One region of the Paenibacillus sp. BR1-192 genome, then DNA from elsewhere that is predicted to be linked to it. Evidence: predicted binding sites of a transcription regulator. Region 1 holds the regulator's gene; each other region holds the start of a gene.

Region 1 (10,483 bases):
GATCGCCGACCATGCAACCAACATCGGCGAGAGCACGGTGTACCTCGTAACGGGTCATCGTCCCGACCTCAATCAATAGCAAAATGTTAGTCAAACGCTGGCGAAAGCCGGCGTTTCGTATTATTAGGTCAACCAGATTTCTGGTTGGCCTATTTTTGTAGGCATTATACGATGGTGGTAGCCGGGAGAACGAAGGTGGCTTAGGGACGCAGATCCCGTCAAAAAAACGGTTCTCTCACTACCGTCCAACGACTATGTTTGAGCTGGTAGAGGCTTTAGACCTCGCATCACAAGCGAAGCTATGGGGTTGGAGACCATGTGGGAATGCCGGTATCGAATCAAGGAGGTTATTATGCAGCCAGTAGTAGGAATAGACGTGGCCAAAGGGGTTAGCGTTATCCAGGCCTTTATCGGTCGCGAAAAACCCTTCGGGAGGATGGAGAAGCTTCATCATGGGCCGGAAGGTTTTGAACGGCTAGGGGAACTGTTAGGAACACTCAAACATAAAAGTGGCGTCGAGCCCGTTGTTGTCCTTGAGGCGACCGGACATTACCATCGAAGTCTGGTAGGGTATCTTAAACGTAGTGGATGGACTCATTACATCGTTAACCCTCTGCAAGCGAAACGATCGAAAGGTACGCAACTTCGCAAGGTGAAAACAGATGCAGCAGATGCATGGCATTTGGCTGAGATGTACTACCGAGGGGACGTTAAAGCGCATCGAGAGTGGGAGGAAACCTACACCGAGCTTCAACACTTAACGAGGCAACATGAGTTTGTAACCGCGATGTACGTACAGGCCAAGTTAAACAGCAGAGCTTTGCTTGAGCAGGTGTTTCCGGACTTCATCGGATTATTTCATAATCTGTATGCGACCACATCATTAAAAGTGCTAGAGCGATGTTTGGAGAACAAGGTCGAAGATGTGGGGGATCTGATCCTTGAATGTGTAGGTAAATCCCACTCCAAAGGATGGATTACGGAGAAAACAAAACGGTTGAAAGAACTCGTGTTGGGCTGGAAAACACAAGAGAGGAGTCGATCCCAGAGCATAGCGTTGACTAGCATGGTCTCCCTGCTGTTGGAATTCGATAAACAGTTAAATCATTTGGAAAAGCAGATGGAAGAACTGGCTGGGGAGTTGCCTGAAGTGGAATTGGTCAAAAGTATCCCGGGTGTAGGGAACAAACTTGCGGCAGCCATCGTGGCAGAGCTGGGCGATGCAAGCCAGTTCAAGGATGCGAAGCAACTTGTAGCCTACGCAGGATTAGATCCGGGGATTTACAGCTCAGGAAAATTCACGGCTACAAGCAACCGGATCACGAAACGAGGCTCAAAAAGACTACGGCGAGCACTCTATCTTGCCGTACAGTGCGGGATTCGCAGACGTGCAAACCGCAGGATCAGTGATTACTACGACAAAAAAAGAAAAGAGGGCAAGCCCTACAAGGTGGTCGTGATCGCTTGCGCCAACAAGCTTCTCCATCACATTTATGCCATCCTAAGTAAAAGCGAACCCTACAAAGCCTAAAAACCATATTTTCCCATAACCTTCACGCCACTGAAGGTTATTTGTGCTGTTTAGAAAAGTATATCAGTATTCTATTATTTAACCAAGTTATAATGCTTGACAAGTATTAGCTGGTTTTTTTGTGCGAGCATTTAGAAAACTCCAGCGAAGCGAGGCCATTCTTTCATCGCGTTTATATGTTTTGGGGCCCCCGCAAAGTATTTGGAATAAGCATCGAAGCACAGGCTCCACTTTGTGGGGCTATTTTGCGGGAATACAGGAATTCACCGTTAATCGAACGGATTGTTCGGATTTGGGGTTAACCTATGTTATCATGTGGAAAGGAAGTAATATTGGTGCGAGGTGTTCTATGGACAAGCTGATTCTGATTGATGGAAATAATATCATTTACCGGGCATTCTTTGCGATGCCGCCGCTGACCAATGCCAGCGGACAACAGACGAATGCGGTTTACGGCTTTACGACGATGCTGCTTCGCTTGATCGAGGAGCATAAACCGACGCATATGATGGTGGCATTCGATGCCGGCAAGGAAACGTTCCGCCATGCGGATTTTCAGGAGTACAAGGGCGGCCGACAAAAGACCCCGCCGGAGCTCTCAGGACAATTCCCGCTGCTGAAGGAGCTGCTGAAAGGCCTGGGCGTCTCCCAATTCGAAATCGGCGGTTATGAGGCCGACGACATTATCGGTACGATTACCCGCCAGGCTGACGAAGCCGGCCGCAAGGTGATGGTCGTCTCCGGGGACAAGGACATGCTGCAGCTGGCTTCGGAGCATACCACGATCGCGATGGTCCGCAAAGGCGTCACCGAAATCGAGTATTACGGACCGGAACAGATTAAGGAGCGGTATAACCTGACGCCTGATCAGATTATCGACCTTAAGGGATTGATGGGCGATGCTTCCGATAATATTCCCGGCGTACCGGGAGTAGGGGAGAAGACTGCGCTGAAGCTGCTTCATGAATTCGGATCCGTTGAAGCGGTGGTGTCCCGGACCGATGAGCTGAAGGGCAAGATGAAAGAGAAGATCGAGGAGCATGCGGATTCCGCCATACTGAGCAAGAAGCTGGCTACGATCTTCCGCGAAGTGCCGCTGGAACAGTCGCTGGATGAAATGGCATTTACGGGCCTGAATGAAGAGACGGCTGGTCCCGCACTGGCGAAGCTCGAGTTTAAATCGCTTATTGAACGGTTGAACCTGAGCACAAGCGGTGCCGCTGGTGATGCGGCGGAGTCGAAGCCCGAAGCGAAGATCGACGTGACCCTTGTGGACGCGACGGGAATTGCCGAGGTTGCGGATCATTTGGCACAGGTGACCGTGCTCCATGTGGAAACGCATGGGGATAACCCCCATCATGCGGACGTGATCGGGCTGGCGCTCGCGACGGAGGAGCGGCAGTACTTCCTTCCGTTTGACGTGCTGAAGTCGGAAGAGGCGGAGCCTGTCCGTGCTTGGCTTGCCGATAGCGAGATCCCAAAACGCGGGTATGACCTGCACCGTATTGACCTGGCGCTGCATTGGCAGGGCATCGCTTTTGCCGGCGCGGCATTCGACGTTCACTTGGCAGCCTACCTGCTGGATCCTACGGAATCGAATCAAACCCTTAGCGGGCTGGCCTCCAAGTACGGACTGGCCTATCTTCAAGCCGATGAGGACGTGTTCGGTAAAGGGGCCAAGTACAAGGTTCCCGATGTGGAGAAGCTCAGCGAGCACATGGCCAGAAAATGCCTGGCCGTATCCGAACTGGTTCCCATTCAGGAGAAGGAACTGGCCGCGAATGAAATGCTCCCGCTGTTCCATGATCTGGAGATGCCGCTTTCGCGCATTCTGGCCGATATGGAGAAGCAGGGAATTGCCGTGAATGCGGAGGATTTGAAGGAGCTCGGACGCGAGTTCGAAGGGCAGATCGCGAAGCTCGTTCAGGAGATCTACGAGATCGCCGGAACGGAATTCAATCTCAATTCGCCTAAACAGCTTGGCGAAATCCTGTTTGTGAAGCTGGAGCTGCCGGTCATCAAGAAGACCAAAACCGGTTATTCCACCGATGCCGAGGTGCTCGAAAAGCTGGCGCCTTATCACGATATCGTCCGCTTGATTTTGCAGTACCGTACATTGGCCAAGCTGCAATCCACTTACGTGGAAGGACTGCTGAAGGAGATTTCATCCGTAACCGGCAAAGTGCATACCTACTATCGTCAGACCATTGCCGCTACGGGGCGTCTGAGCAGCCAATACCCGAATTTGCAGAACATTCCGATCCGTCTGGAGGAAGGGCGCAAGCTGCGCAAGGTTTTCGTTCCGTCGGAACCGGGCTGGAGCATTCTGGCGGCGGACTACTCCCAAATCGAGCTTCGCGTGCTTGCGCATATCTCGGACGACGAACGGCTGAAGGAAGCCTTCGTCCACGACATGGACATCCACACCAAGACGGCGATGGACGTGTTTGGAGTCGGCATGGATGAGGTGGACTCCAATATGCGCCGGTCCGCCAAGGCGGTTAACTTCGGCATCGTGTATGGGATCAGCGACTATGGCCTGTCCCAGAACCTGAACATTACGCGGAAGGAAGCGGCAGCGTTTATCGACCAGTATTTCGAGGTGTTCCAGGGCGTGCGGCGCTATATGGACGTGATCGTCAAGCAGGCGAAGCAAGACGGGTATGTGAAGACCTTGCTCGAACGCAGACGGTATCTGCCGGAGATTAACGCCAGCAACTTCAACCTGCGCTCTTTTGCAGAGCGGACGGCGATGAATACGCCGATTCAGGGAACGGCCGCGGACATCATCAAGCTGGCCATGGTCCATATGGACAAGGCGCTCCATGAGCGCCAATTGAAGAGCCGCATGCTGCTCCAGGTGCACGATGAATTGGTGTTCGAGGTACCGGAGGATGAGCTGGAGGTCATGAAGGAATTGGTGCCGGACGTGATGAGTCAGGCGCTGAAGCTGTCCGTGCCGCTGAAATCGGAAGTCAGCTATGGCGAGAACTGGTACGAGGCAAAGTAAAAGCTGCACGGTGTGCTGGCGGATAGGGTTCATTAAGGGGGATCATGGGGTGAAGAGGGAGGCGGTTATGCACCATACCTTTCCACAAAACCATGGTCCCGCTCTGTCCCAACTTCCGGTATAATGGGGGATGAGGTGAAGTCATTATGCCGGAATTGCCGGAAGTAGAAACCGTGAAACGAACACTGAACCAATTGATTAAAGGTAAGCATATAGATCATGTATCCGTGAACCTGCCGCGGATTATCCAGCGTCCTGACGATATCGAGGCATTTGCTTTTATGTTAAAGGGCCATACCGTGGAAGGTGTGGAGCGACGCGGGAAGTTTTTGCGGATCTTGCTGGACGGTCTGGTGCTCGTTTCGCATCTTCGGATGGAGGGGCGTTACGGGGTGTACCGAGCCGAGGAGCCGGTGGAGAAACATACCCATGTCATCTTCCATTTCTCGGACGGGACGGAGCTGCGGTACAAGGACGTGCGCCAATTCGGAACGATGCATCTATTTGCGCCGGGGGAAGAGTTCCAGCATGCTCCCCTTGCCAAGCTTGGTTATGAGCCGCTGGATGACACGTTTACGTTCGGAACCTTCAAGACAGTCATCGGCACCAAGAAAACGAAGATCAAGGCGGTGCTGCTGAATCAGGCATATGTGGTCGGCATCGGCAATATATATGTTGATGAGGCCTTGTTCCGGGCCAAGATTCATCCGGAGCGGAACGCGAACAGCCTGAAGGATGCCGAGCTTAAGCGATTGTATCATGCGATCGTGGATACGTTGTCCGAAGCCGTCGACGCGGGCGGATCTTCCATCAAGTCCTATGTCAACGGGCAGGGCGAGATGGGGATGTTCCAGAACAGCCATCAGATTTACGGTCGGAAGGACAAGCCATGCCATGCGTGCGGCGGCCCGATTCATAAGATCGTGGTCGGCGGACGGGGGACCCATTACTGCCCGAAGTGTCAGCCGGTCAAGAAGTAATTGAATAGGCGTGCACCCATTCCTGCTCCCACACATATAATGTGGAACATATGTGGAGCGCATCGGCAGCTCTTCTTCATGAATGAGCAGCTTGATGTGGAGCTTTGGAGGAGGGAAAAGGGTGCTCAGTCATATTTTCTCGTCTGCCCTGCTGGCCATGGCGTTAAGCCTGGACGGATTTGGGGCAGGGGTTACATACGGTCTGCGCAAAACAAGGATACCGCTGCTGTCTGTATTGATCATCTCGCTGTGTTCCGGTTTGGTGCTTGGCGTCTCCATGCAGGCAGGCGCGCTGCTGCAGCGGTTCTTATCCCCGTCTGCGGCATCCGTGATCGGAGCTGCCATTTTGATGCTGCTGGGCCTATGGTCTTTATATCAGCAGGTTCGGAGAAGCAGCGAGCCTGAAGTGCAGCCGGCATCCGCCGTGGATTCTTCCGCATCGCTTACGGAAACGCCGGGAGCCATTCATCAAGGGACACCGCGTCGTGAAGTTACCACGGCAGGCCAAGAGCAGCTTCAGCGAGCGGTATTCTCCCTTGAAATACCGAAGATCGGCGTCGTCATTCAAATTCTCCGCAGCCCGACGAAAGCGGATCTGGACGACTCCGGCAGCATCTCACCATGGGAGGCGATGTGGCTGGGGATCGCGCTGTCGCTCGATGCGTTCGGAGCCGGGCTCGGCGCAGCGATGCTGGGTTTCTCGCCGCTAGGCACCGCAGCCGTGGTTTCCTTGTTCAGCGGGATATTTCTGGTGCTGGGCATGCGGGTCGGCCTCCGTTTTGCGGCCAAGGGAGGCATGCGTTTTATCTCGTATTTGCCTGCTTTTTTATTAGTTGTCATGGGTATAATGAAGCTGTTATGAGGTGAAGTCATGAATATCGGTTTAACCGGAGGAATTGCAACAGGCAAAAGCACCGTGTCCTCCATGTTGGCCATGAAGGGAGCGCTTCTCGTCGATGCGGATATCATCGCCCGGGAAGTGATGCTCCCGGGTCATCCGGTGCTGGGTAAAGTGACCGAACATTTTGGACAAGCGATCCTGTTTGAAGACGGTACGTTGAATCGAAAGAAGCTCGGGGAGATGATTTTCCATCATCCGGAGCAGAGAGCGGCATTGAATGAGATTACGCATCCGGCAATCCGGCAGGAAATACGGGAACGGACGGAGGCGTATGAACGGCAGCATCCCGACCGGCTCGTGGTAGCGGATATTCCATTGCTGCTGGAGGCAAGGGAAGCCTATCCTTATCTGAAGCAGATCGCTGTTGTCTATGTCCCGCGCGAGCTGCAGCTTGCGCGTTTGATGGAGCGGGACGCTCTTACCCGGGAAGCGGCAGAGGCGCGTCTTAGCAGCCAGATGGACATTGAGGAGAAGAAGCTTCGAGCGGATATCCTGATCGATAACAGCGGCACGTTGGCCGAAACGCAGCAGCAGGTGGACTACCTGTGGAACAGGTTGGTTCAGTTATGAAGTGGCTTCGTAAAAAAAGGGTGCTGCTCCTGCTGTTCGTTTCTTTTGTAGCGCTGCTGTTCCTAAGTTCCAATTGGATGACCCTGCTGTATCCGATCCATTATAAGGATGAGATCCGCAAACATGCCGCTTATTATGAGGTCGATCCGTTTCTGGTGGCCTCGATCATCCGGGTGGAAACGAATTTCAAGCCGGGCAAGGAATCCAAGAAGGGGGCGCTGGGCATTATGCAGCTGATGCCGGATACGGCGAACTGGGCGATGGAAATGGCCAAGCTCCCGTCGGTGAACCTGCTGAGCGTAAAGAATGAAGTGGATGCGAACATCCAGCTGGGCACCTGGTACATTCAGAATCTGCACAAGGAAATGGACGGCAATCCGATTGCCGCCATCGCCGCTTATAACGCGGGCCCGGGGAACGTCAAGAATTGGATCAACAAGGGCATGTGGGACGGAACCTATGAGAACGTGAAGAGTATACCCATCGGGGAAACCCGGCATTATGTACAGCGCGTGATTTATTATTATAATCAATATACGGATGTGTATAAGGGCGGCTTCTAAAGAAAAAAAGAGCGCTGGACAGGCTCTTACTTCGAGCCGCCAACACTCCTTTTTTTAAGGAAGAATCAATTATTGACCGGAGAATTGACCAGCCAATTGTTGCTCGGCCAGGGTTACAAGACGCTTTGTGATGTATCCCCCGATCGAACCGTTCTCATAGGAAGTCATGTTACCTTGGTATCCGTCTTGTGGAATGGAGATACCAAGTTCTTGAGCTACCTCGTACTTCAGTTGCTCAAGAGCAGCGTTTGCGCGAGGAACAACCAGGTTGTTGGAGTTGTTGTTGCTTTGTGCCATGTTAAGTTCACCTCCTTGGGTTGGTAAAAGTATTATGTCTCGGGTCTCGCATTTTCATAACATAAAAGACAAAAGTTTTGCTGGTAAATTTTTCTGACGCCCATTAAGGGCGAATCACGCTGAATACAAAGGAAGTGAAGACAACTTATGAAGTGTCCATATTGCAGTTATGCCGGAACGAAAGTGCTGGATTCCAGGCCTGCCAACGAGAATAAATCCATCCGCCGCCGCAGGGAATGCGAGCAGTGCAGCAAGAGATTCACAACCTTTGAAATGGTGGAGGAAACGCCGCTGATCGTCGTGAAAAAGGATGGGAGCCGCGAAGAGTTCAGCCGGGAGAAGGTGCTCCGCGGTTTGATAAGGGCATGCGAGAAGCGTCCGGTATCCGTGGACCAGCTGGATATGATCGTATCGGATGTCGAGAAGGCGCTGCGCAATACCGCGGCGGCGGAAGTGGAGAGCCGCCAGATCGGGGAGCTTCTGATGGAACGGTTATATCCGGTCGACGAGGTGGCTTACGTTCGGTTTGCGTCCGTATACCGGCAGTTCAAGGATATCAATATGTTCATGAAGGAACTGAAAAGCCTGCTGTCCAAGGATACGGACGTGCAGGAGCTGTAAGAGCGCCACGGTTCTTAAACGACCCTGGTGCTCTTCCGGCGCTCTCATGGCGCCAAATTCTCAACATCGATAAGTGACATTATATAGAGAAGGAAGAAAGGCACTGCGCATTATCAAAAAAGTTCTGAAAAAGTGTTGACATGCCTGCTGATTTTTTATATGATATAGAAGTCGCTTACGGGGCCTTAGCTCAGCTGGGAGAGCGCATCGCTGGCAGCGATGAGGTCAGGGGTTCGATCCCCCTAGGCTCCATACGAAGAGAAACCCTTGAGAAATCAAGGGTTTTTTTGTTTAGGCTTTAGCCAGTTGAGCACGCGAAGCGTGCGAAACATAAAACCACCTGCTATGCGGGTGGAGGAATCAAGGGTTACACCAATAAGACCATTCCGATAACATTGAGATGTTCAGGTTCAACGGAAGGAATGGTCTTAATGGCAAACAAGAATTATAGCTTAGCTCACACGAAGTGGATGTGCAAATATCACATCGTGTTCACCCCGAAGTATAGACGTAAAGAAATATATAATCAAGTGAGAAGAGACTTGATCGAGATCTTCAAGCGTCTATGTAAATATAAGGGAGTGGAAATCATAGAAGGTCATATGATGCCAGATCATGTGCACATGCTGGTAGCAATACCTCCTAAAATAGCTGTATCAACATTCATGGGATATCTGAAGGGAAAAAGTGCGCTAATGATCTTTGAGAAGCATGCCCAATTAAAGTATAAGTACGGGAATCGAAAATTTTGGGCGGAAGGCTATTATGTAAGCACAGTAGGATTAAATGAAGCAACCGTCGCTAAGTATATTCGCGAGCAAGAAGCACATGATCAAGCAATAGATAAGCTGAGTGTAAAAGAGTATGAAGATCCATTCGGTGGTAAAAGTAGCAAAAAGAAATAAACCAGTTTAACTGGTAAGTGGAAGTGACAAATAACACTGAGCCTGAACAGATTTGAGGTCAGGCTAGCGTCTTTAGGCGCAGTTTGGCAACAGGGGGTTATACCCCAAGTGCAAACCACCCGTTGGACGGGTGGTTCTGATTTTTATAACTTTTTAATATTTCCCAGAAAATTCAATTATTACATGAGCGTAAAAAAAGGAAGTACAACGCATCGTTGATTGTTCTTACTTTATTGTATCGCCTGTAACAGAAGTAGGGGCGGCATCTGTCGCTCGATTTGCCTTAAATCCGGAAGAGAGCAGCAAGACCAAAAATCCACCGGCGACGACCCACAAAATCAAGGCGTTTGAGTGAGCGGCGTCCAGTCCGCCGAAGTACATGACTTCCCGTAGCCCTCCTGCCGCGAACCGCAGTGGAGTCCACGAATAGATCCAATCTCGCGTCGTCTGCGACAAGAACTCCGGAGCCATGTTCAGGAGCGGCACCGAGAAGAACATCAGCAGTACGAGCAGCGGTATTGCACGGAATCCGATCCAATTCAGCAAGGAAGATTGCAACAAGAAGAACGCCGATCCAGCCAACCATAAGAACAACCACGTCTCCCCCGCGTTCGCGAGCTCCATGCCGTACCACGACGAAGCCATCCATATGGTGAAGCATGAGGCTATGCCGACGATCGCAAGCCCCGCGATAGCTTGCAGCGCGCTGACTGTCCATCTCCTTGAACCCGCGGCGACCGCCTTCTGGCTAGCCAGGAGCAAGACGACTCCGGTCACCATGCTGCCGATCCATATAATCTGGGTAAACAAACCCGGCGCATTTCCCGCCGCATTATTCACTCCCGGTGGATGCACGACTTCCTCCTGAACGTTCACCGGTGTCATTAAAGCTTTAGCCGTCTCCATGGGAATTTGCTCCGTTTGCTGGTCCGGTCTGCCCAAGCAGCTGCTGCAACAGTTCCCCATTGATCATGTTCATCGCTTGCCCCATTGCCTGTCTTACGACCATCGAGGCTTGGGTGTTCATACCCTCGTTGGAGATGATTCTCACATTAGGGTGAATCGGCGAGTGAGTCGCTAACGAGAGTAAACCGCTGCTCAGATT
Region 2 (10,483 bases), 340 kb from region 1:
AAGGTAAAAGGGGCTCCGAAAGCGGCGTTGCTATTTTTGGACTTGAATATCAGGCTGGAGTGCTCCTGCAGCAATTTACGCAGATCGGCACTGCTTCGGGCCGTCAGATTGCTTGAGGTCAGCCACAGCAGATTATCGTAAGGATCCCGGGCATCGCCGGCTGCAATGGTTGGCGCTCCGGCAATCCAGCGAGCGGATGAAGTTACCAATCCCTTGCTTGCCGCCGGCATCGAAGCCGATGCCGGCTTGACCGCCGTCGTTGTCTGCCTGAGTTCTTCCGGAAGGACTTCGCTATTCAGTGCACTGATATAAACCGGCTTCTTGCCGGGAAGCTGAACCTGCCAGACAGGGGATACGTCATACAGCTTGCGCACGCTGCTTCCCTTCGGCAAAGATCCGCCGGCCTTCAGAAATCCCTCGGCCGCAAGCCGTTCATTCAGCGGTGCTTGACTGTAGGGAAGGGTGGAGCCGATCCCGTATTCGCTCAAGATATATCCACCGTCTTCTCCTGCGCTGATAATCATGTAGCCCTGAGGCAGTCCCTGATCGGAAATCGTGACCAGCCAGCCGTGGGTGCCCGGACCAAGTGGGGTGAATTCCAGCTCTGCTCCGTCCCAGGCAGTAAATGGCGCATGCACCGATAGTTGATCCACGGTCTGTTCTGCAAAGTCTACCAAACTTTCCGGTACTTGAGCCCGGGCGCTGCTGTAGGCGAGGCTGGATGCAGACTGGACTGCAAGCAGAGCGTCTGCCGCACGGACGGCGCTCGCAGGATTGGGGGTGTCTGCTTCACGAGCCGCAGCCATGCCTGCCTGCGGGTGGGTCGTGCTGAACCACAGGAGTGCCGTTACGATGACGGAGGCAGACCACCTTCGATATTGGATAAAGCGTTTGTTGTCGATTGATTTAGGTTTGCGCTTGTTGTCCTTGTCATCCTGGTAATGGGGTTCCATGTTCCACAGCTTCAAATCGCTAACCGCCTTTCCTTGGCCCTTACGCGCCATGGATGTGATGGAATCATCATATCGGACAAGCTCTGCAAAGGCTGTTGCAAGCTGTCGCGGCAGGGGAAGGGAGAATGGTTCTTTTTTTGCCTGCTTTTGTAGAGAGGCGTCATGAAGACGCGCCCACGGGCGAACACAGATGAAACAGACCGCAGGTTATGGCGGACAGGCTCACTTTCGGCTCGTACTGCCACTGCATTTCCGACCGGCGGTTCTTGTACTGCTCCTCGATTTGCGCCTTTTTCTCTTCGTCCTGCTCTTTGAGCAAATCCTCGTAGTAGCCGTCGATGACCATCAGCTCGTCTTCGAGGCGTTCCTTAGCTTTCGCCGCCCAATCGTAATCCAGCTTGCTCAGTTTGTTGATCAGATGATTCTCCAGGGCAGCTACGGCCTGCTCAAGGGTGAGAGCCGCCGGTCTGACGTGAACGCTCTCGGGCAGGCGTGGAGTCAATTCGCGCCCATGCAGAATGGCGGGGAAGTCTTCGGTAATCGCGCGGCTGGACAGCGAGATTCCGAGAAAAAACAATTCCTCGCGCTTCAGATCGCAGCTGAACTCCACCTTGAAGCAGACGCCCAGCCACTGCTCATAAGGCGTGGAACGGCCCCTGGGACGCGGTTCGGCATCCCGCTGCTGGAACAGATATACGCATTTGCCCTCTTCGCGGGAGGCATTCCAAATCTGGGCGAGCCGGCTGCTGCCGTAGCCGATATTCTCCCGCTGAATCCGGCCTGGCCCCAAGATCGGCAGCACCGGGGCGTTCCCGTAATAGCGCGCCAGCAGCGGATCCTGCGCAGGTGCGTTGAGCTGGGTTTTGGCTTTGGCTTCTTCCGCCTTGGCGAGCCGTTCGTCGTATTTTTCCGGATCAAACACGAAGTTGAACGACAGCGTTTCGGCGGGAGCCCCGGTACGTTCCACGAACCCCCAGTAATAGGGGCGGTTGGTGAGCATTTTGTCGGCCTGCGGCGACAGTTTCACGGTGACATGCTCGGGCGATTTTTCGATGACGGTGCATTCGGTGGCTTCCAAATAGGCCATGAAGTGCTGCTGCACCTCCTGCGGCGTCATGGTCATATTAGGCTTCTTCCTCTCTGAGAGTTTCTTCGGCCGTGCTTTCCAGCTCGACGTCCTGCTTGATATGGTGAATCGAGTCGCCCAATGTGCTGATGCGCTGGCGGATTTCATCATCATTGCCGGACTCCAGCATGATTTTGTACAGGCTCTTCTCGATCGATTCCTTCTTCTCGAAGCGCTCCAGGATAACGTCAAGCCCGCCGATGACCATCTCGAACATGTTGATCTTCTCGTGCAGCAGGTTCAGGATATGCTCCTCGATGGTTCCCGAAGTCGACAGGTTGTAGATCTTCACGTCATTGGTCTGGCCTAGACGGTGCACGCGTCCGATCCGCTGCTCGACCCGCATCGGATTCCAGGGCAGGTCAAAATTGATCATATGGTGGCAGAATTGCAGGTTGATGCCTTCGCCGCCGGCTTCCGTCGCGATCATGACCTGCGCCTTGCCGCGGAAAAGGTCCATCATCCAGTCCTTCTTGCCGCGGTTCATGCCGCCCCGGTATGGGACGGAGACCAGCCCGTGATCGCGGAAATAATTGAGCAAGTATTCCTGCGTGGCCCGATATTCCGTGAACACGATGACCTTCTCGTTCATTTGCTGAATGAGCTCGATGGCTTTTTCCGCCTTGGTGTTTGCTTTGATGGCCTTGATGAGATAGACCAGCTCCCAAATTTTATCGCGCAGCGGAGAGTCCTCCGGCAGCTTCTTGGACAGATTAACAAGGGTCACGAAGACGGCATCCCGGCTGCTGCATACTTCCCGCTGCAGGGTGACGAGCGACAGCATACTGCTTAAATTTCCCCCAGCTGCCTGATACTGATCTTTGACGAAGGACGTAACGCCGTCGTATAATGACTGTTCTTCAGGCGAAAGGCTGAGTCCCACGTTGCGGACGGACCGCTTCGTGAACTTCACTTCGCCTTCGCCCCGACGGTTGCGGATCATGACCTTGGACAGCTCATCCTTGAGCTGGTCTTGGTTCTTCGGTCTTCGTTTATCCACGACAAAATTTGCGGCAAACTGTCCCTGGCCGCCAAGCTGGCCCGGTTTCAGCAGCGTGATGAGATTGAAGAGCTCGCTGAGGTCGTTCTGCACCGGCGTGGCGGTGAGCAGGAGACAGTATTTTTTGCGCAGCTTTTGGATGAATTGATAATTGGATGTTTTCTTGTTCTTGAGCTTGTGGGCTTCATCGATGATGAGCATGTCGTATTCCTGGTTCAGCAAAATCTCCTGATGCGGATCGCGCTTGGCCGTATCCATGGAGGCGACAACGATGTCATTGCCCCAGGAGTACGCTTTTTTCTGCGCGACCGCGGGAATGCCGAACTTGGAGTTCAGCTCGCGGACCCATTGGAGAACCAGGGAAGCAGGTACGAGAATCAGCACTTTGGATACCAGTCCGCGCACGATGTATTCTTTTAAAATAAGACCGGCTTCAATCGTCTTGCCAAGTCCCACCTCATCCGCCAAAATGGCTCTGCCCGACATCTCGAACAAAACGCGTCTTGCGGTATCGGTCTGATGGGGGAGCGGGGATAAACCGCCAAGGTGCTTGAGGCACTGCAGTTCTTCAAAGCTTGTAACAAGGCGCGATTTCTCGCCCTCAACGGCAAGCTGGGCCAGACGATAGTCACCCCAAGGGCCTCCTTTGTCCAGTCGGCCAGAGAGATCGTCAAACCAAGAACGGTCGATCTGCAATGGAACGGGAAGGCGCGGGTCGAAAATCATGCCTGAGTCGGCAGATGGCTGTTGGTTCATGTCGATCTCCTCCTGTGATGAAAGATTCCGGGCCAACGGTGTATATGTAGTATGGACGAAAAAAGAAGTCTTCATAACCTTGCACGGATTCGGGAGCCGCGGAATACCCTATAGAGCGCACGGCTGCTGGAATTGGATATTTTCATCCTTTTTTTTCATAGGGATCAGCGAAAAAGAGAGCGAGAGGAAGAAAGCGGAAGCTTGCGCGCGGGAGCTTGGAACTGTCGGCTTAATTTTCACATTATCGGCATAGTTAACCTATATATAGTGTAGTATAATGAATAAATAGCACTATATGTGGTGTATATTGTGGTTTTGGATGTTTGACCGGCTACATAACAGGTTATGTTGTTGGTGAGCACATACTTGGGAATCTTTTAAATTTTATATCTTATATAGGAGGTAGTTGCACTTGAGTACGATGCAGAATCAGCGGCTGGAAGGTTTAAGCGAGAAGATCTTTTTGGACCGGTATGCCTGGAAGGATGCGGACACCAACAACGCCAAGGTCGGCGACGTGGTGCTCGTGCTGACGAAGGATGATCCTAAATTTCCGACCAAGGAAGTCGGCGAAATCGTGAAACGCGAAGGCCGCAAGGTCACCGTGAAGACACGGAAGGGCGAGTTTGTGGAGTCGGATGTGGAGAAGCTGACGTTAACCATCGAGAAAACGCCGGAAGAAATGTGGGATCGACTCGCGGCCGCCATGTCATCGGTTGAGGCAACGCCGGAACTGCAGGAAGAGTGGCGCGGGAAATTCCGCGAGATTCTGGATGATTGGAAGCTGGTGCCGGGCGGACGGATTGCGGCCGGAGCGGGTGCAAGCGATGAATTGACGCTGTTCAACTGTTACGTCATTCCTTCCCCGAAGGACAGTCGGGGCGGCATCATGGAAACCCTGAGCGAGATGACCGAGATTATGGCGCGCGGCGGCGGTGTCGGCATCAACTTGTCTTCCCTTCGTCCTCGGCGCGCGATCGTTAGAGGCGTGAACGGCTCCTCCAGCGGTGCGGTATCGTGGGGCGGATTGTTCAGTTATACGACAGGCCTGATCGAGCAGGGCGGAAGCCGCCGCGGCGCGCTCATGCTGATGATGAACGATTGGCACCCGGACGTGGAGGATTTCATTACGGTGAAGCAGACGATGGGACAAGTCACGAACGCGAACCTGTCGGTATGCGTCAGCAACGCTTTCATGAAAGCCGTGAAGGAAGACCTGGACTGGGAGCTCGTGTTCCCGGATACCACCGATCCCGATTACGATGAGCTGTGGGACGGCGATTTGGATAAATGGAAGAAAGCCGGACGCAGCATCATTCCATATAAAACGGTTAAAGCACGCGAGGTATGGCACACCATTATCGAATCCGCATGGAAATCGGCAGAGCCGGGCGTGGTCTTCATGGAATACTACAACCAGATGTCCAACAGCTGGTATTTCAACCCGATCATCTGTACCAACCCTTGCGGCGAGCAGGGACTTCCGGGCTGGGGCGTATGCAACCTGTCCGCGATGAACCTGTCGAAGTTCTACGATGAAGCGAATCATGACGTTGCATGGGATGAGCTGGCTACGACGACGCGTTACTCCGTGCGTTTCCTGGATAATGTCATCGACCGGACGCCTTACCATTTCGAAGAAAACGAATTGAACCAGAAAAAAGAGCGCCGCGTAGGCCTCGGAACAATGGGTCTGGCCGAGCTGATGATCAAGCTGAACATCCGTTACGGCAGCCCGGAATCGCTGGAGTTCCTGGATAAGCTGTATGGCTTCATCGCGCGCGAAGCGTATCTTGCATCCGCGGATATTGCCGAGGAGAAGGGCTCGTTCCAGGCATTCGATGCCGAACTGTATCTCCAAAGCGGCTTCATGAAAAATATGGCCGAGGTGTATCCGGAAGTTGCCGAAGCGGTCCGCAAAAAAGGCGCCCGCAACGTTACCGTCATTACCCAAGCGCCGACGGGAAGCACGGGTACGATGGTTGGAACTTCGACGGGCATCGAGCCGTACTTTGCCTTCAAATACTTCCGTCAAAGCCGTCTCGGCTTCGACGAGCAGTTCGTGCCGATTGCTCAGGATTGGCTGGACAGCCATCCGGGCGAAGAGCTTCCGGACTATTACGTCACCGCGATGAGTCTCTCCGCCGAGGATCACATTCGCGTGCAGGCGGCGATTCAGCGCTGGGTGGACAGCTCCATCTCGAAGACGGCGAACTGTCCGTCCGACTTCACGGTTGAAGATACGAAACGCCTGTATGAGCTGGCATTCGATCTGGGATGCAAAGGCGTAACGATCTACCGCGACGGCAGCCGCGACGTGCAGGTCCTGCAGACGGAGAAAAAAGAAGACAAAGCCGCCGAAGCGACAACAGCTTCTACCGCGGAAGCGGCGCTGGAGCAAAGTGCGGCAGGCCAAGCCGCTGAGGAAACGGCGAGCGTGGAGCCGGCTGCTGCAAGCATGGCCGTGACAGCCTCGCCGAGCAAGAGCGGACTGGATAAACAATACAAGAAGCGTCCGCAAGTGCTGCGCGGCGCAACCTATAAAATGAACACGCCGTTCGGCATGGCGTACATCACGATCAATGATCTGGACGGCATTCCAAGCGAAATCTTCCTGAACGTCGGCAAAGCCGGATCGGATGTGTTCGCGATGGCGGAAGCCCTGGGCCGCGTATGCTCACTGTTCCTCCGTTACGGAGACCACGGCAACAAGGTGGAGCTGCTGATCAAGCACCTCAAAGGCATCGGCGGCACCGGCGCGATCGGCTTCGGCGCGAACCGCGTCGAGTCCATCGCCGACGCCGTGGCGAAGGCGCTCGAGACGCACGTGGCCAACAACGCCGAGGCGGATCATGACCATGATCCGGCACCGGTCGCAGCCACGATGGCGCCTGCCGATGCAGGCGAAGGCGGGGCAACGGCAGCCGCGGGCCACGGCGGACATGGCACGCACGCAGGCGGCAGCATGTCGCTGGATCTGTGCCCGTCCTGCGGCGGGGCATCCTTGATTAACATCGAGGGATGCAAGACGTGCGGGAACTGCGGGTATAGTAAGTGCTCTTAAGGAAGTCGTAGAGATGAGCTGCTCCCTCCTAATTGAGATGAATCACGAATACTGCAAAATCAGCTTAACAATGGTCACTAATGTTGAGAAAAGTTCATATTATTTATTAAAATGCATAATTATTAGTTTGTGTATAATTATGCGATAATTTGCATTTTAATTCTCGTGCAAGGTTGTCCACAGATGTATAAAGTATGGGTTTTATGACAAAACTAAATATGTGACTAAGCGTGGTCACATAAACAAGCGATTATCGAGAAGGCGGTTTAAATCTTTTTCTCGATTGATCGCTTGTTTTGTTGTAATGATGAAAGAAACAGGTGAAGCGGGTGATAACTTGACTCTTTTGAACGATTCCGAAAAAGTCGCATTTCTTATCGCTGTATTGGAATGTCATATTGATAAATTGCCGAGTAAAGAAACTTTTCTAAATTATCTTGAATCGATCCGAGCTTTTTTAAAGACGAAAGATCCAAATTCTTCAAAAAGCAGCATATTCCAATTGTGAGCTATTCTTGAAGAACATTTCTCATGAGTTGAAAAGTCAAATTACTTCAAAACAAGCGATTGGTTCTTTAATAGCTGCCTTGGATAAAGTCGGTTTTTCTGATTCAATGGACGCAGTGGCAGTCGTTATTGAGTTTGAAAGTTCTCCAAATCAACTACCTAAGAATAAGGCTGAAACATTATATACCAATCGCTGGTGATAGAGTACTGAAAAAGTGGGCATTCATGGATTATGTAACTTGGTAAACAAAGAGGAAAAGAACTTATAAAGTTAACTTTTTTGAATATGCGGGGATACTCAGATCAAGATATTAAAATACTACGTCACATTGGTGGATTTGGAACATGTAAAACATTCAATCAAGTTTGTCCCATTTGCTTGAGGGAAAATCCTTATACAACTTGTCATGAAACACTCGATCTTATTGATGATGAAATGCCCTAGTTGTAACCGTAACTTCGGCAAGCCGGATTTCGCAAACGGATTGGCTTCAGATGCGCCCATCTATTCCAACTCGTTTTCATGCTCCTTTTGTTTCATCAGAAGAATTGGTTTCGTTTGCTCGAGAGCAGTAAAGGGGATTTCCCGGCAAAGACGCCGTCTATCGCTTCCTCAATCACACCGGCTTTGCTTGGCGTCGCTTTCTGACGCTGCTCGGGACGGCTACCATGCAAAAGGTTGATGCTCTGACCTCGGAAAATCGCGACTCCGTCTTCATCGTCGACGATTCCATGTTTGAGCGTGGCGCAGCAACGTTGTCGAGCTGCTAGCCCGGTTTAAGGATAATGCTTCCGGCACATTTTACAAGGGTTTCCGCATGCTGACTGTGGGATGATCTGACGGCCATACCTTCGTGTCGCTGGATTTTTCGCTGCTGAGTTCCAGTAAATCGGCGATCAATGGCATGAATGAAAACATCGATAAACGTTCGCATGGCTACAAACGCCGGCAGGAGGCGTTGTTGCATCCCCTCAGGTCATCATGTGTCAATGCTGGATCGGGCGCTAAAGGCTGGGGCCACGGCCTCCTACGTCTTAATGGACAGTTAAGTTTACCCATGCGCCGCTCATCGGCGAAATTGTCACTCGCGGCCTGGATGTGATCGGAATGGTCCAAGAACGACAACAAGCACTTCCTGATTCAAGGCCAGAAGCTGACGTTAAAATAATTGTACGCGGCTGCGTCTCCCGTCGTAAGTACGAAACGCGGCATTCTCGAAGAAAAACGAGTGGCTGGCGATTTTGGACGACCGATCTTACCCTCACCGTAGAAGAGATCATTCGGATTTACGCGATGCGCTGGGACATTGAGGTCTTCTTCAGGTGCACCAAATCGCTGCTTCGCCTGCAAAAAGAGTTTCAATGCCGTTCCTACGATTTGCTGACCGGCCACACGGCGATTGTGTTTTGCCGATACATACTGCTGGCGTGGCAGCACCGGAAAAGCACGGATGCGCGTTCCTTTGGCGGATTATTTTATTTGTTGTGCGACGAAGTCGGTACGCTCGATTGGGTCGTTGTTCTGCAACAGCTGCTGGATTTGATCAACCAAGTAGCCCAAAAAGCCCGTAAGAAGATTTCCGCTCTTATTCAGCGTCACTCCATCAATGGATTGCCGCTTTACCCAGTTACATTAAGGCTTGTTTGGCGATTTTATGCTGCGAAAGTTGAGTTAGAATGTATGGGAGACCACTGCAAAAACATCGCCCAATATATTAGATATGGAGAATAGGACGGGGCGCTGCGGGAAAAATATTAAAAAAATAAGGGGGTGGGCGCGTGGTAACCCTTCCTGATGGGACAACTTTGCCCAGAATCGGTCAAGGTACGTGGTATATGGGGGATGAGCCGTCCAAGAAAAATGAAGAGCTTCGCACGTTAAGACGCGGTGTGGAGCTTGGATTGAACCTGATCGATTCGGCAGAAATGTATGGCGATGGCAGATCCGAGTCCTTGGTTGGAGAAGCGATCGAAGGGATACGAGATCAAGTGTTTCTGGTATCCAAAGTGTACCCGCACAACGCGGGTCTGAGCCGCATCGTCGGCAGCTGCGAACAAAGCTTGAAGCGGTTAAAGACGGACCGTCTCGACCTTTATCTTCTTCACTGGAGAGGAAGTATTCCTCTAAGCGAAACGGTAGAAGCGATGGAGCAGCTGGTCGAAGCGGGGAAAATTTTGCGATGGGGCGTCTCGAACCTGGACACGGATGATATGAAAGAACTGTTCGACGCGGCGCGAGGGACGCATTGCATGGTCGATCAGGTGCTGTATCATCTCGGTTCCCGCGGCGTAGAATACGACCTGCTTCCTTGGTTGAGAGAGCAAAAAATCCCGACGATGGCCTACAGTCCGCTCGCCCAGGCGGGCACTTTACGAAGAGGGTTGGTTGAGCATCCAGCGGTTAAGGAAATTGCCGATCGACATGGTGTGAAGCCTCTTCAGATTCTCTTGGCTTGGTGCATTAGAAGCGGTGACGTAATTGCCATTCCTAAGGCGTCGACAGCAGTGCATGTCGAAGAGAATGCGGAGGCGGAACGTATTAAGCTTACCGAGGAAGACTTGGGGATGTTGGATGAGGCGTTCCCCAAACCGACTAGAAAGGTTCAGCTCGACATTATTTAAGAAAGCCTTCACATGAAAGTTCCCGCAGGTTAGATTTGAGGTATTCCCGAATTTCAAACCGCTGCTTTTCCGTCAGTTTCGACAACTGCAGCATATCTCTCCATGTTCTCTCTTGTAGTACCTGGGCACGATGAGTGAACTGTGACCCGGATTGTGGACGGTTAAAAAGAAACAGCCCTAAGCCTAACCAGCAATTAGATGACCTCTGATTCTTCGGGGGTCATCTTTTTTCAGTACGCCCAGCATGGGCGTCATCTCTAGGGTGAAAGCCCGAACGGGGGCTGGCGAGCGCCTACTGTTAGCCAAGGGCAAAGGTGTCTGCCGCGAGGCAGAATCTGAAGGAAGCCGGAGGCAAAAGCACGGGCCAAGGTACACGAACTGAATTTGAGGAAGGGATAGCCGGATGAGCTGCCTGAACACAGCGAAATCCCAAGCCGCCAAGAGATATTCCTGTA
Region 3 (10,483 bases), 3.5 Mb from region 1:
CGCCCAATTTGCGGACAGCCTCTTGGCTCCGGATCATGACGGCATCTTCCCCGTAGGCTACGATATCTTCCCATGAGACGCTTTTCACATGAGAGGAAAACAAAGCCTTGCCTTCAAGCTCTAATCCGGTAATCAACCAGTTCTCATCTAGTATAAAATCGTGGATTTTGCCGATTTCCTTACCGTTCTCCACGTCGAATACAGCCAGTCCGATCATTTCTTGAAGTTTCATAACCGTGGACACCTCCTCATCCTTCATGGTTTGAAATCAACCGCGGTTCCCAAAAAACGCTGACCGACGGGCAATTTCCAAGGATGAAATGGACGAACGCATACCCCCTATTCCGTAGAAGGAGAAATCCCTTAACATCTATTTACGTAACCGATTAAGGATGGTTCCAATTTTTTGGGCAGTGTACTCCATTTCTTGAGTAGTATTACCCAAACCGAAACTAAAACGAATCGCGGAGCGCAAAACAGGGTCAGAAAGTTTCATTGCTCGGAGTACATGGGATATTTCCAGGGATCCCGACGTACAAGCCGAGCCGCTTGCCGCCGCAATTCCTTCCATATCGAGGTTCATCAGCATCGTCTCCGTATTGGCACCGGGAAAGCTGATATTCAGGATGTGAGGTAGGTGATGTTCCGGGTTTCCATTGATCACAAAAGAATTCTCGCCAATCTCCTGACGAAGCCCGTCAAGGAGGGTCGATCTCAGTTCGCGATAATGCTGGATTCGCGTCTCCATATTCTGCACGGTCCATTCCACTGCCGCCGCAAAACCGGCGATTCCGGCCATATTCTCTGTCCCGGCCCGGCGCTTCTTCTCCTGCAGCCCTCCGAACAGACGGGGAGATACGCTGAGTCCCCTGCGGACGACCAAAGCGCCTACGCCCTGCGGCCCGTTGATTTTGTGGGCGGAAAAGCTCCACATATCCACCGGCAGCTCGCGGCAGTTGATCGCCTCCGAGCCCAATGCCTGAACGGCATCGGTATGGAATACGATTCCGCGGCTCCGGCATAACTCGCCGATTTCGGCGATCGGCTGAACGGTGCCTACTTCATTGTTGCCGTACATGATGGTCACCAGCGCCGTGTTGTCCTGAATCGCGCCCGCAATGTCCTCTACAGAAACACGCCCTGTAGGGTCCACCGGGACATAGGTAACCTGGCAGCCCCGCCGTTCCAGCTCATGGCAAGTGTGGAGCACCGCATGGTGCTCCACCGCTGACGTAATCACATGTCTGCCTTCCACGCCCAAGGACTCCAGCAGTCCCAGAACAGCCAGGTTATCGCTCTCGGTCCCGCCTGCGGTAAACACCAGCTCGTCCGAATGGCATCCCAACAAAGACGCTATTCGATCACGCGCCCCGTTCACGATCTTCTTCGCTTCCCGTCCAAAAGCATGGACGCTCGAAGCATTGCCGTATTGGCTCGTCATGACATTCATCATCCGCTCCGCGACCTCCGGATGAACCGGGGTTGATGCGGCATGATCCAAGTATACTGATTTCATCTCCGTCGTCACCCTTAAATGTAAAACATATAGTTGTCTGCAGCAGACTGTTCATGGTAATTGATCAGATAGTCCAGCGTCGTGGAATCCAGCACTTCAGCGATGCTGTCGCGGATCCGGAGCCAGAGGTCACGCTTCGCCGGATCGTCCTCTTCCGTAAAATCGACGGGGGATATCGGCCCTTCCAGAACGCGGATGACGTCCCCTGCCGTGATGGATGCCGGGTCCCGGGAAAGGATATATCCGCCGTATGCACCGCGGATGCTCTTAACCAAGCCCGCATTCCGCAGCGGCGCGATCAGCTGCTCAAGATAATGTTCCGACAGCTGGTTCTTCTCGGCTATGCTCTTCAGCGAAGTCGGCCCTTCGCCGAACTTGGCGGCCAGCTCCATCATAATCGTTAATCCGTATCTTCCTTTTGTTGATATCTTCAAAGGTGACACCTCTTTCGGTAATTTGTATATTATGTCCATCCTGTACATGAGTTGTAGGTGGCGGGCGAGCGATAAATACGTCGTAATCCATGAGTAAAGCAGCTTATCCTGTATTTTTCTCCGTATTCCGATCATTACCCTCAGCTTATCGTAACATATCCTGGACCCCAATGGGTAATATTCCAGCTGGAAACTCGAAAAATGTTCACCCTGAGTGGACAAAATGAAACGTGTGAACCTTGTTCCAATATGTTAAAATACCTCCATGGGCACAATTCAATATGAAAATGGTGATAACGATGTCAAAAGAAAAACATAACACTCGTATCGTTGTCGGCATGTCGGGAGGAGTCGACTCCTCCGTAACAGCGCTCCTGCTCAAACAGCAGGGCTATGAAGTGATCGGCATCTTTATGAAAAACTGGGATGATACCGATGAGCTTGGCTACTGCACAGCCGAAGCGGACGCTGAAGACGTGCGCCGCGTGTGCGAGCAGCTCGACATTCCCTACTATACCGTCAATTTCGAGAAGGAATACTTCGATAAAGTATTTTCCTATTTCCTCGATGAATATAAAGCCGGGAGAACGCCGAACCCCGATGTCATGTGCAACCGCGAGATCAAATTCGGCGAATTTCTGAACAAGGCCATGGACTTGGGAGCCGACTACGTCGCTACCGGCCATTACGCCCGCGTCATCGAGGAGGACGGACAGTACCGGCTGCTGCGGGGTGTGGACAGCAACAAAGACCAAACCTACTTCCTCAATGCGCTGAGCCAAGAGCAGCTTGCCAAGGCGATGTTCCCGATCGGGCATCTGCCGAAACCGGAAGTCCGCCGACTAGCTGAGGAGGCCGGGCTGTATACTGCCAAGAAAAAAGACAGCACCGGCGTTTGCTTCATCGGCGAGCGGAATTTCAAGGAGTTCCTTGGACAATACCTTCCTGCCCAATCCGGCGATATGGTGGACATTGTCACCGGTGAAGTAAAGGGCCGCCATGACGGCTTGATGTACTACACGCTGGGGCAACGCCAAGGCCTCGGGATCGGCGGATCCGGCTCCGGGGAGCCTTGGTTCGTAGCCGACAAAGATTTGACCAACAATATTTTGTACGTAGTTCAAGGCGATCATCCGAGCTTGTATTCGACCGGACTCGTTGCCTCCGGAATCAATTGGATTGCAGGACAAGACGCTATGCCCAAAGACGCCTACACCTGCACCGCCAAATTCCGCTACCGTCAGCCGGACCAGGAAGTAACCATAACCCCGCGCGAAGACGGAACCGTTCATGTCGCGTTTGCGAAGCCGCAAAAAGCGATCACGCCGGGACAAGCCGTCGTCTTCTATCAAGGGGACGAATGCCTTGGAGGGGGAACGATCGAAACGGCGGATAAAGTTCCTTATTAATCCGCTGAATGATACGCGAAGAGCACACACTTGATACGGAATATTCCGTAAAGCGTGTGCTCTTTTTTTGCGTGCTAGCGAAGAATATACTCCACGGCAATTCCCTGCTCCATGCTGGCGGCTACATCGATGAAACGCTGATTCGAGCTGCCCCGGAAAGGAAGCGAGACATCCCTGCGCTCCAACTCGAATTTGCCGTCAACGATGACGTCGCACAGCAGGGCCAATTCGCGCAGCTTCGGCTGCCTCAGCAGCGCTTCGAAGGTGAACCCCGTGTAGGCCCATACGTTTTTTGCGGGACAGAGGGTCCTGAGCCTGCGTACGAATGCCGCACATTCTTCCGGGGAGAAGAAGGGGTCTCCACCGCATAAGGTCACGCCATCCAGCAAAGGATTGTCCAGGATATCCTGCAGTATCGCCGCTGACATTTCTTCGGTAAAGGGCTCCCCCGCTTCAAAGTCCCAGGAATCCGTATTAAAACATCCGGCGCAGGCATGGCGGCAGCCGCTCACGAATAGAACCGCACGAAGCCCGGGGCCTTCATTGATGCTCTCGGGGATGTATCCGCACACATTCACAAATGCTTCACCCGATCCCGAACCTCGGCCTGCTTGGCCGAATTGAAGCGCTCCGTATAATTGCCCGTTAAATATCCCGTTACCCTCCGCAGCCGCTGGAAGTTTCCATCCGCCTCCAAGGCGCCGCATCCAGGGCACGCACTTCCGATAATGCCTTCGTAGTTGCATGCCGGGCACCGGTCGACGGGATGGTTAACGGAGAAATATCCGATGTTCTGCTGCAGGGCAAACTGCACGATGTCCCGGAAAGCAGCCGTATTCTGCCTTGCGTTGCCGTCCAGCTCCACATACGAAATCGCTCCGGCGTTGCAAAGCTCATGGAAAGGAGCTTCGGAACGGATTTTGCGGTAGGCGGCCATCGGATAGTACACGGGTATATGAAAAGAATTCGTGTAATATTCGCGGTCAGTCACACCCTCGATCACCCCGAAGGTCTGCCGGTCGAGCTTCGTGAATTTCCCGGATAACCCTTCTGCCGGCGTGGCAAACAGCGTGATGTTCAGGTTATACCTTTCACCGGCTGCATCGCAAAACCGGCGCATATGCCGGATGATCTCGATCCCCAGCCCTCGGCTGTCCTCATCCTCGCCGTGATGCCGTCCGGTCAACGCCTTCAGGCATTCGGCCAGCCCGATAAATCCAAGCGCCAGGGTGCCGTGCTTGATCAGCTCGCGCACCTTATCCTTCGGCGACAGCGCCTCGCCGCCTTCCCACACGCCCTCCCGCATCATGAAATCGGACGCTTTGGCCGGTTGGTCGGCCTGCAGCTCGTAACGGTGAATCAAGCCCTCCACCGCAATTCTCATATAATGATCCAGCTGTTGATAGAAACGGTTCAGGTCCGGCACTTCCCGCTTTCCTTGAACGATGCCATGTTCAATCCCGAGCCGGACCAAATTGATCGTATTAAAGGACAGGTTGCCCTTGCCGCTTAGGCGGTTTCGCCCAAAGCGATCCGAAATCGTGCGGGTCCTGCAGCCCATGGTGGCAATAATCGTGTCCGGGTCGCCCGGGTTATAATAGACGAGATTAAACGACGCGTCCACGTTGACGAAATTCGGATAGAGCCTGCGGCTGGAGCACTCGACGGCTTTCAGGAACAGGTCGTAATTCGGCTCGCCTTCCGCCTGGTTGACCCCCTGCTTGCACTGGAAAATATGCTGCGGAAATATCGGCGTCTCTCCCCCGCCGAGCCCCTTCATCGTGGCATCCAGCAAGGCGTGGGACACCAGCCTTCCTTCGGTTGACGTGCACATGCCGTAATTCAACGAAGTGAAAGGAATTTGTCCGCCGGCCCGGCTGCTCATCGTATTCAAATTATGGATCAAGGATTCCGCGGCCTGCTTTGTTTCATTCACCGTTTCATGATAGGCATAATGGTATATTCGCGGATATGTGTCCTTCAGCTGCTCATTGTCTATGTATATTTCGTGATCCTCAAGAGCTCGTTCATACGGCCGATCCGCTCCCAGCCCCGCTTCTCCGAAGTAGGCCAGCCCTTTGCGAAAATGCCGACGAAACGATTTGCCGACATACGGCGCGAGATCCCAATCGATTTTGCTGCCGGACACGCCGCCGAATTGGCTGTTCTGCTGGGATTGAAAGATGATGGCTACCAGCGCCATGGCGGTCATGATGCTCTGCGGCGGCCTGACCGATCCGTTACCGGTATTGAAGCCCTTGGCCAGCAACCGGCCGAACGGGATGAAGATGCAGTTCGTCGTTCCCAGCGCATACTGGTCCAGGTCATGAACGTATACATACCCATCCCTCACCGCTCTCGTGAGCTCTGTCGGCAGGATGAATTTGCTTGCCATCCATTTGGCGTATTCGGAGCCAATCCGGCTCATTTTTCCGCTGAAGGATTCCCCGTTCAGATTCGCGTTCTCCCGCAGCAGGTCCAAATCGGCTACCCCGATCACATCCCTGCTGATCTTATAAAGCTCTCCCCGCCGCATCCGCTCCAGATCGCGGGCCTCCCTGTAATGTTGATAGGCAGCTGCTACTTCGGGATAACCCGTGCTTTGCAAATGCTCCACAACGATATCTTGAATCTCCTCCACGCTAACCTGGTCCATCCCCGCAGTGGCATGGGCAACCTCATCTCCAATCCGCAACGAAGCATCCTTGCGGGAAACACCCTCTACCGCCATAAAAGCTTTATCCACCGCCTCCACGATTCGGATCGTCTCAAATTTTACCAGGCATCCGTCTCTCTTCATGACCTTCATGAATAGGAACAACTCCTCTTCTTCATATCGTTAACACACTATATATAGTTTTATTTTATCAATTTACATCCATATATAGTTTAGTGCTGTGATATAGGTCACGATGGTCGGTCTTTAAAATCGAATAGGGCTGCACTTACGCTATAACCCCGAAGGGGATAGTGCCCTACAAAAAAACCAGCTAATACTTGTCAAGCATTATAACTTGGTTAAATAATAGAATACTGATATACTTTTCTAAACAGCACAAATAACCTTCAGTGGCGTGAAGGTTATGGGAAAATATGGTTTTTAGGCTTTGTAGGGTTCGCTTTTACTTAGGATGGCATAAATGTGATGGAGAAGCTTGTTGGCGCAAGCGATCACGACCACCTTGTAGGGCTTGCCCTCTTTTCTTTTTTTGTCGTAGTAATCACTGATCCTGCGGTTTGCACGTCTGCGAATCCCGCACTGTACGGCAAGATAGAGTGCTCGCCGTAGTCTTTTTGAGCCTCGTTTCGTGATCCGGTTGCTTGTAGCCGTGAATTTTCCTGAGCTGTAAATCCCCGGATCTAATCCTGCGTAGGCTACAAGTTGCTTCGCATCCTTGAACTGGCTTGCATCGCCCAGCTCTGCCACGATGGCTGCCGCAAGTTTGTTCCCTACACCCGGGATACTTTTGACCAATTCCACTTCAGGCAACTCCCCAGCCAGTTCTTCCATCTGCTTTTCCAAATGATTTAACTGTTTATCGAATTCCAACAGCAGGGAGACCATGCTAGTCAACGCTATGCTCTGGGATCGACTCCTCTCTTGTGTTTTCCAGCCCAACACGAGTTCTTTCAACCGTTTTGTTTTCTCCGTAATCCATCCTTTGGAGTGGGATTTACCTACACATTCAAGGATCAGATCCCCCACATCTTCGACCTTGTTCTCCAAACATCGCTCTAGCACTTTTAATGATGTGGTCGCATACAGATTATGAAATAATCCGATGAAGTCCGGAAACACCTGCTCAAGCAAAGCTCTGCTGTTTAACTTGGCCTGTACGTACATCGCGGTTACAAACTCATGTTGCCTCGTTAAGTGTTGAAGCTCGGTGTAGGTTTCCTCCCACTCTCGATGCGCTTTAACGTCCCCTCGGTAGTACATCTCAGCCAAATGCCATGCATCTGCTGCATCTGTTTTCACCTTGCGAAGTTGCGTACCTTTCGATCGTTTCGCTTGCAGAGGGTTAACGATGTAATGAGTCCATCCACTACGTTTAAGATACCCTACCAGACTTCGATGGTAATGTCCGGTCGCCTCAAGGACAACAACGGGCTCGACGCCACTTTTATGTTTGAGTGTTCCTAACAGTTCCCCTAGCCGTTCAAAACCTTCCGGCCCATGATGAAGCTTCTCCATCCTCCCGAAGGGTTTTTCGCGACCGATAAAGGCCTGGATAACGCTAACCCCTTTGGCCACGTCTATTCCTACTACTGGCTGCATAATAACCTCCTTGATTCGATACCGGCATTCCCACATGGTCTCCAACCCCATAGCTTCGCTTGTGATGCGAGGTCTAAAGCCTCTACCAGCTCAAACATAGTCGTTGGACGGTAGTGAGAGAACCGTTTTTTTGACGGGATCTGCGTCCCTAAGCCACCTTCGTTCTCCCGGCTACCACCATCGTATAATGCCTACAAAAATAGGCCAACCAGAAATCTGGTTGACCTAATAATACGAAAGGCACCTCGGGCGATCGGGACTGACCCCCGTTTGTGAGACAGGGATCAAAACACCTTGCAAGTTTAAGCAGCCAGTTGCCGGAAATGAACCGGCGATTGGTTGTTTAGTTTTGTTTGAATGCGAATTGAGTTATAGTAAGTAATGTAGTTTCGAACGGTCTGCTCGACGATTGCCGTCGTCGTACAGGTTAAACCTTCGAGATAGAACGTTTCAGACTTTAGCGTGGAATGAAACGATTCGATGGGGGCATTATCAGCGGGCGTACCCTTGCGGGACATGCTCATGGTAATGCCTTTTCCCTTTACTGCTTCTTGATAGGCCTGAGATGTGTAGACGCTGCCCTGATCGCTATGGAGCATGGTGCCTGGTAGAGCGGGCAGCTGACCCAGCGTGTCCAGAACAAACCCGGTATCTTGCTTGTCAGAAATACTGTACGCCACAATCTCTCCGTTAAACAAGTCCAAGATACTCGACAGGTATAACGTTTTTCCGCCAAACGGCAAATACGTAATATCTGTAACGAGTTTTTGCATGGGGGCATCGGCTTCAAATTGGCGCTTTAACAAGTGTTCTGCGATGTAAGCTGGCTGCCCTGTAGGTTTGCGTTTCTTCACTTTGACACGACATTGGAGCCCCTCGCGCTGCATAATCCGCTGAACGCGTTTATGGTTAATCTTACGCTCCATCCGAAGCAGAGCCGTGATCTTTCGGTATCCATAACGAAATTTATGCTGACTACAGAGTTCACGAATCTTCTCTACCATGTGATCTTTACATGGGTTCTCGTGGGCGTCCTTCCAGCGATAGTAGGTGGAGCGAGAAAGCCCGATCCATGCACACGCTTGGGTTACACTGACTTCTCCTCGAACGGACTCAACCCACTCCACTACAGCCTTTGGCGACACCTCCTTTGCATTTCCACGAACTTTTTTAGCAGATCTAACTGTTGTTTCAGAAACCGATTTTCCGCCTGTACCTTCTCGAGTTCAGATGTATATTCAGGCCCTTTACCGTAGCTGTATTGTTTACCGACAGGCTGCTCCAACCGATTCCATTGGCCACTGCGATACCATCTCATCCAGGTCTCTACTTGTGTCTTATTTCGTATGTTCAGTTGGTCCATGACTTCTTTCACTGGAATGCCATCCAACCTCATTTCAATAGCTTTCTTTTTCACTTCCACTGGATAGCTGACTCTTGTTGCCAACGCAAAAACACCTCCAAAGTTGTCCCCATATCTTACGACATGGTTGCATTCTCTTGAAGGTGTTTTTAATTTGTCTCACGTTATGGGGTCAGTCCCATCCTTGGATCACCATCGGGTACCTTCTTGATTGACCAATAACAATTTAACTTTCCACAGGCGGCATCGGGGTTGGCGTCGGCTTGGCATAGCCGGTGCTGTATTTCTCGTCGATCGCGGTCCGGATATCCGTTAAGCTCATACCCTCACTGCTCATTTTGGCAGATTCCACGGCAATGTCCAAACACACCCCGCAGCGGGTGCCGTGATCGTCCCACACCACCGTGCCGTCCTCCTGAATCTCATCGATAAAACAGTTCAGGTTGCTCTCATGACCGGCACTTTCCCCGCAGCCGCAGTAACAAGGAATGTATTTCAGGACATCACTCACCTGCGCGGACAAAGCATAAATCGTTTGGAGCTCGCTGGTCTGGCTCTTCAAAAAGGTCGGCAGCTCATCGATCGAAGACGTCGCCTCCTGGATATCCCCGTTGGACAGCTGCGTCTGATGTCCGTGCTCATGCGCCGCCTCGGCTGCCTGTCCACCAACGACCTGCTCCTGGGCGCTTTTTCCCGAACAGCCGCTCAGCATAAGGCCGGCGGACAGCAGCAGGATGACAAACCGTTGTTTCCCTGTTTTCATCATTCATTTCCTCCATTTAATTAAGCTAGCGGCCGTAAATCCCGTTATCGCCGTACGACCCTATTCTTCGCGTCGTAATCGCTGGTTGTGGGCGATCTTGGCTTCGTTCCCCTGCTCCGTGGCCTGATAGAACACCCGGCGGGAGAGCTCCTTCGGCAAATACTCCTGCTTCACGTAATGGCCCGGATAATCGTGCGGGTACTTGTAGCCCACATGTCCCAGCTTAACCGCCCCCGAGTAATGCGCATCGCGCAGATGCAGCGGAACCTCCGCCGATTTCACTTCATCCATGGCGGACATCGCCCGGGATATGGCGGATACAACGCCATCGGATTTCGGGCTCTCCACGGCGAACAGGATCGCCTGGGCGATATTCAGCTTGGCTTCCGGCCAGCCGTTGTTCCGGTAGGCATCCAATGCGCTTACCGCCTGCACCATGGCTTGGGGATTGGCCAGCCCGATATCCTCGCTGCTGGCAGCAATCAGGCGGCGGATGAACACCATCGGGTCCATGCCGAGCTTTTCGACTGCATACAAAAACCAGAACAGCGCTGCATCGCTGGAGCCCCGAATGCTCTTGTGAAAGGCGGACAGCACATCATACTGCGTGGACTCGTCCGCACGCACGGTAGGCCGGCGAATCGATTCCTCCGCCACCTCCAGCGTGATATGGACCGTACCGCTTGCGTCCGGCGGCGTCGTCATCGCGGCCAGCTCCA

What was found. Region 1 encodes NrdR, which represses ribonucleotide reductase genes. Its sites were predicted from a motif close to AACACNATATATNGTGTT; they were not measured.
Region 2: the regulator NrdR is predicted to act here: its motif matches at 4,123-4,140, upstream of P0X86_RS23265 (adenosylcobalamin-dependent ribonucleoside-diphosphate reductase).
Region 3: the regulator NrdR is predicted to act here: its motif matches at 6,203-6,220, upstream of P0X86_RS08580 (anaerobic ribonucleoside triphosphate reductase).

Annotation. Positions count from the first base shown of each region.
Region 1 is NZ_CP120718.1:5,498,924-5,509,406, reverse strand. It holds gene phoU (phosphate signaling complex protein PhoU) at 1-79, shown strand, start outside; gene P0X86_RS24800 (IS110 family RNA-guided transposase) at 353-1,531, shown strand; gene polA (DNA polymerase I) at 1,881-4,541, shown strand; gene mutM (DNA-formamidopyrimidine glycosylase) at 4,688-5,521, shown strand; gene P0X86_RS24785 (MntP/YtaF family protein) at 5,643-6,383, shown strand; gene coaE (dephospho-CoA kinase) at 6,393-6,992, shown strand; gene P0X86_RS24775 (lytic transglycosylase domain-containing protein) at 6,989-7,555, shown strand; gene P0X86_RS24770 (alpha/beta-type small acid-soluble spore protein) at 7,625-7,852, opposite strand; gene nrdR (transcriptional regulator NrdR) at 8,000-8,473, shown strand; tRNA gene P0X86_RS24760 (tRNA-Ala) at 8,653-8,725, shown strand; gene tnpA (IS200/IS605 family transposase) at 8,905-9,378, shown strand; gene P0X86_RS33205 (hypothetical protein) at 9,604-10,284, opposite strand; gene P0X86_RS33200 (YhgE/Pip domain-containing protein) at 10,271-10,483, opposite strand, start outside.
Region 2 is NZ_CP120718.1:5,158,597-5,169,079, reverse strand. It holds gene P0X86_RS23280 (hypothetical protein) at 1-968, opposite strand, end outside; gene P0X86_RS23275 (YqhG family protein) at 1,114-2,076, opposite strand; gene P0X86_RS23270 (DEAD/DEAH box helicase) at 2,078-3,835, opposite strand; gene P0X86_RS23265 (adenosylcobalamin-dependent ribonucleoside-diphosphate reductase) at 4,257-6,899, shown strand; gene P0X86_RS23260 (hypothetical protein) at 7,415-7,606, shown strand; gene P0X86_RS23255 (transposase) at 8,515-9,138, shown strand; gene P0X86_RS23250 (aldo/keto reductase) at 9,186-10,028, shown strand.
Region 3 is NZ_CP120718.1:1,996,570-2,007,052, reverse strand. It holds gene P0X86_RS08605 (PRC-barrel domain-containing protein) at 1-232, opposite strand, end outside; gene P0X86_RS08600 (cysteine desulfurase family protein) at 371-1,516, opposite strand; gene cymR (cysteine metabolism transcriptional regulator CymR) at 1,531-1,950, opposite strand; gene mnmA (tRNA 2-thiouridine(34) synthase MnmA) at 2,250-3,359, shown strand; gene nrdG (anaerobic ribonucleoside-triphosphate reductase activating protein) at 3,434-3,937, opposite strand; gene P0X86_RS08580 (anaerobic ribonucleoside triphosphate reductase) at 3,934-6,168, opposite strand; gene P0X86_RS08575 (IS110 family RNA-guided transposase) at 6,460-7,638, opposite strand; one part of gene P0X86_RS08570 (IS3 family transposase) at 7,941-8,791, opposite strand; one part of gene P0X86_RS08570 (IS3 family transposase) at 8,791-9,085, opposite strand; gene P0X86_RS08565 (PCYCGC domain-containing protein) at 9,228-9,767, opposite strand; gene P0X86_RS08560 (replication-associated recombination protein A) at 9,825-10,483, opposite strand, start outside.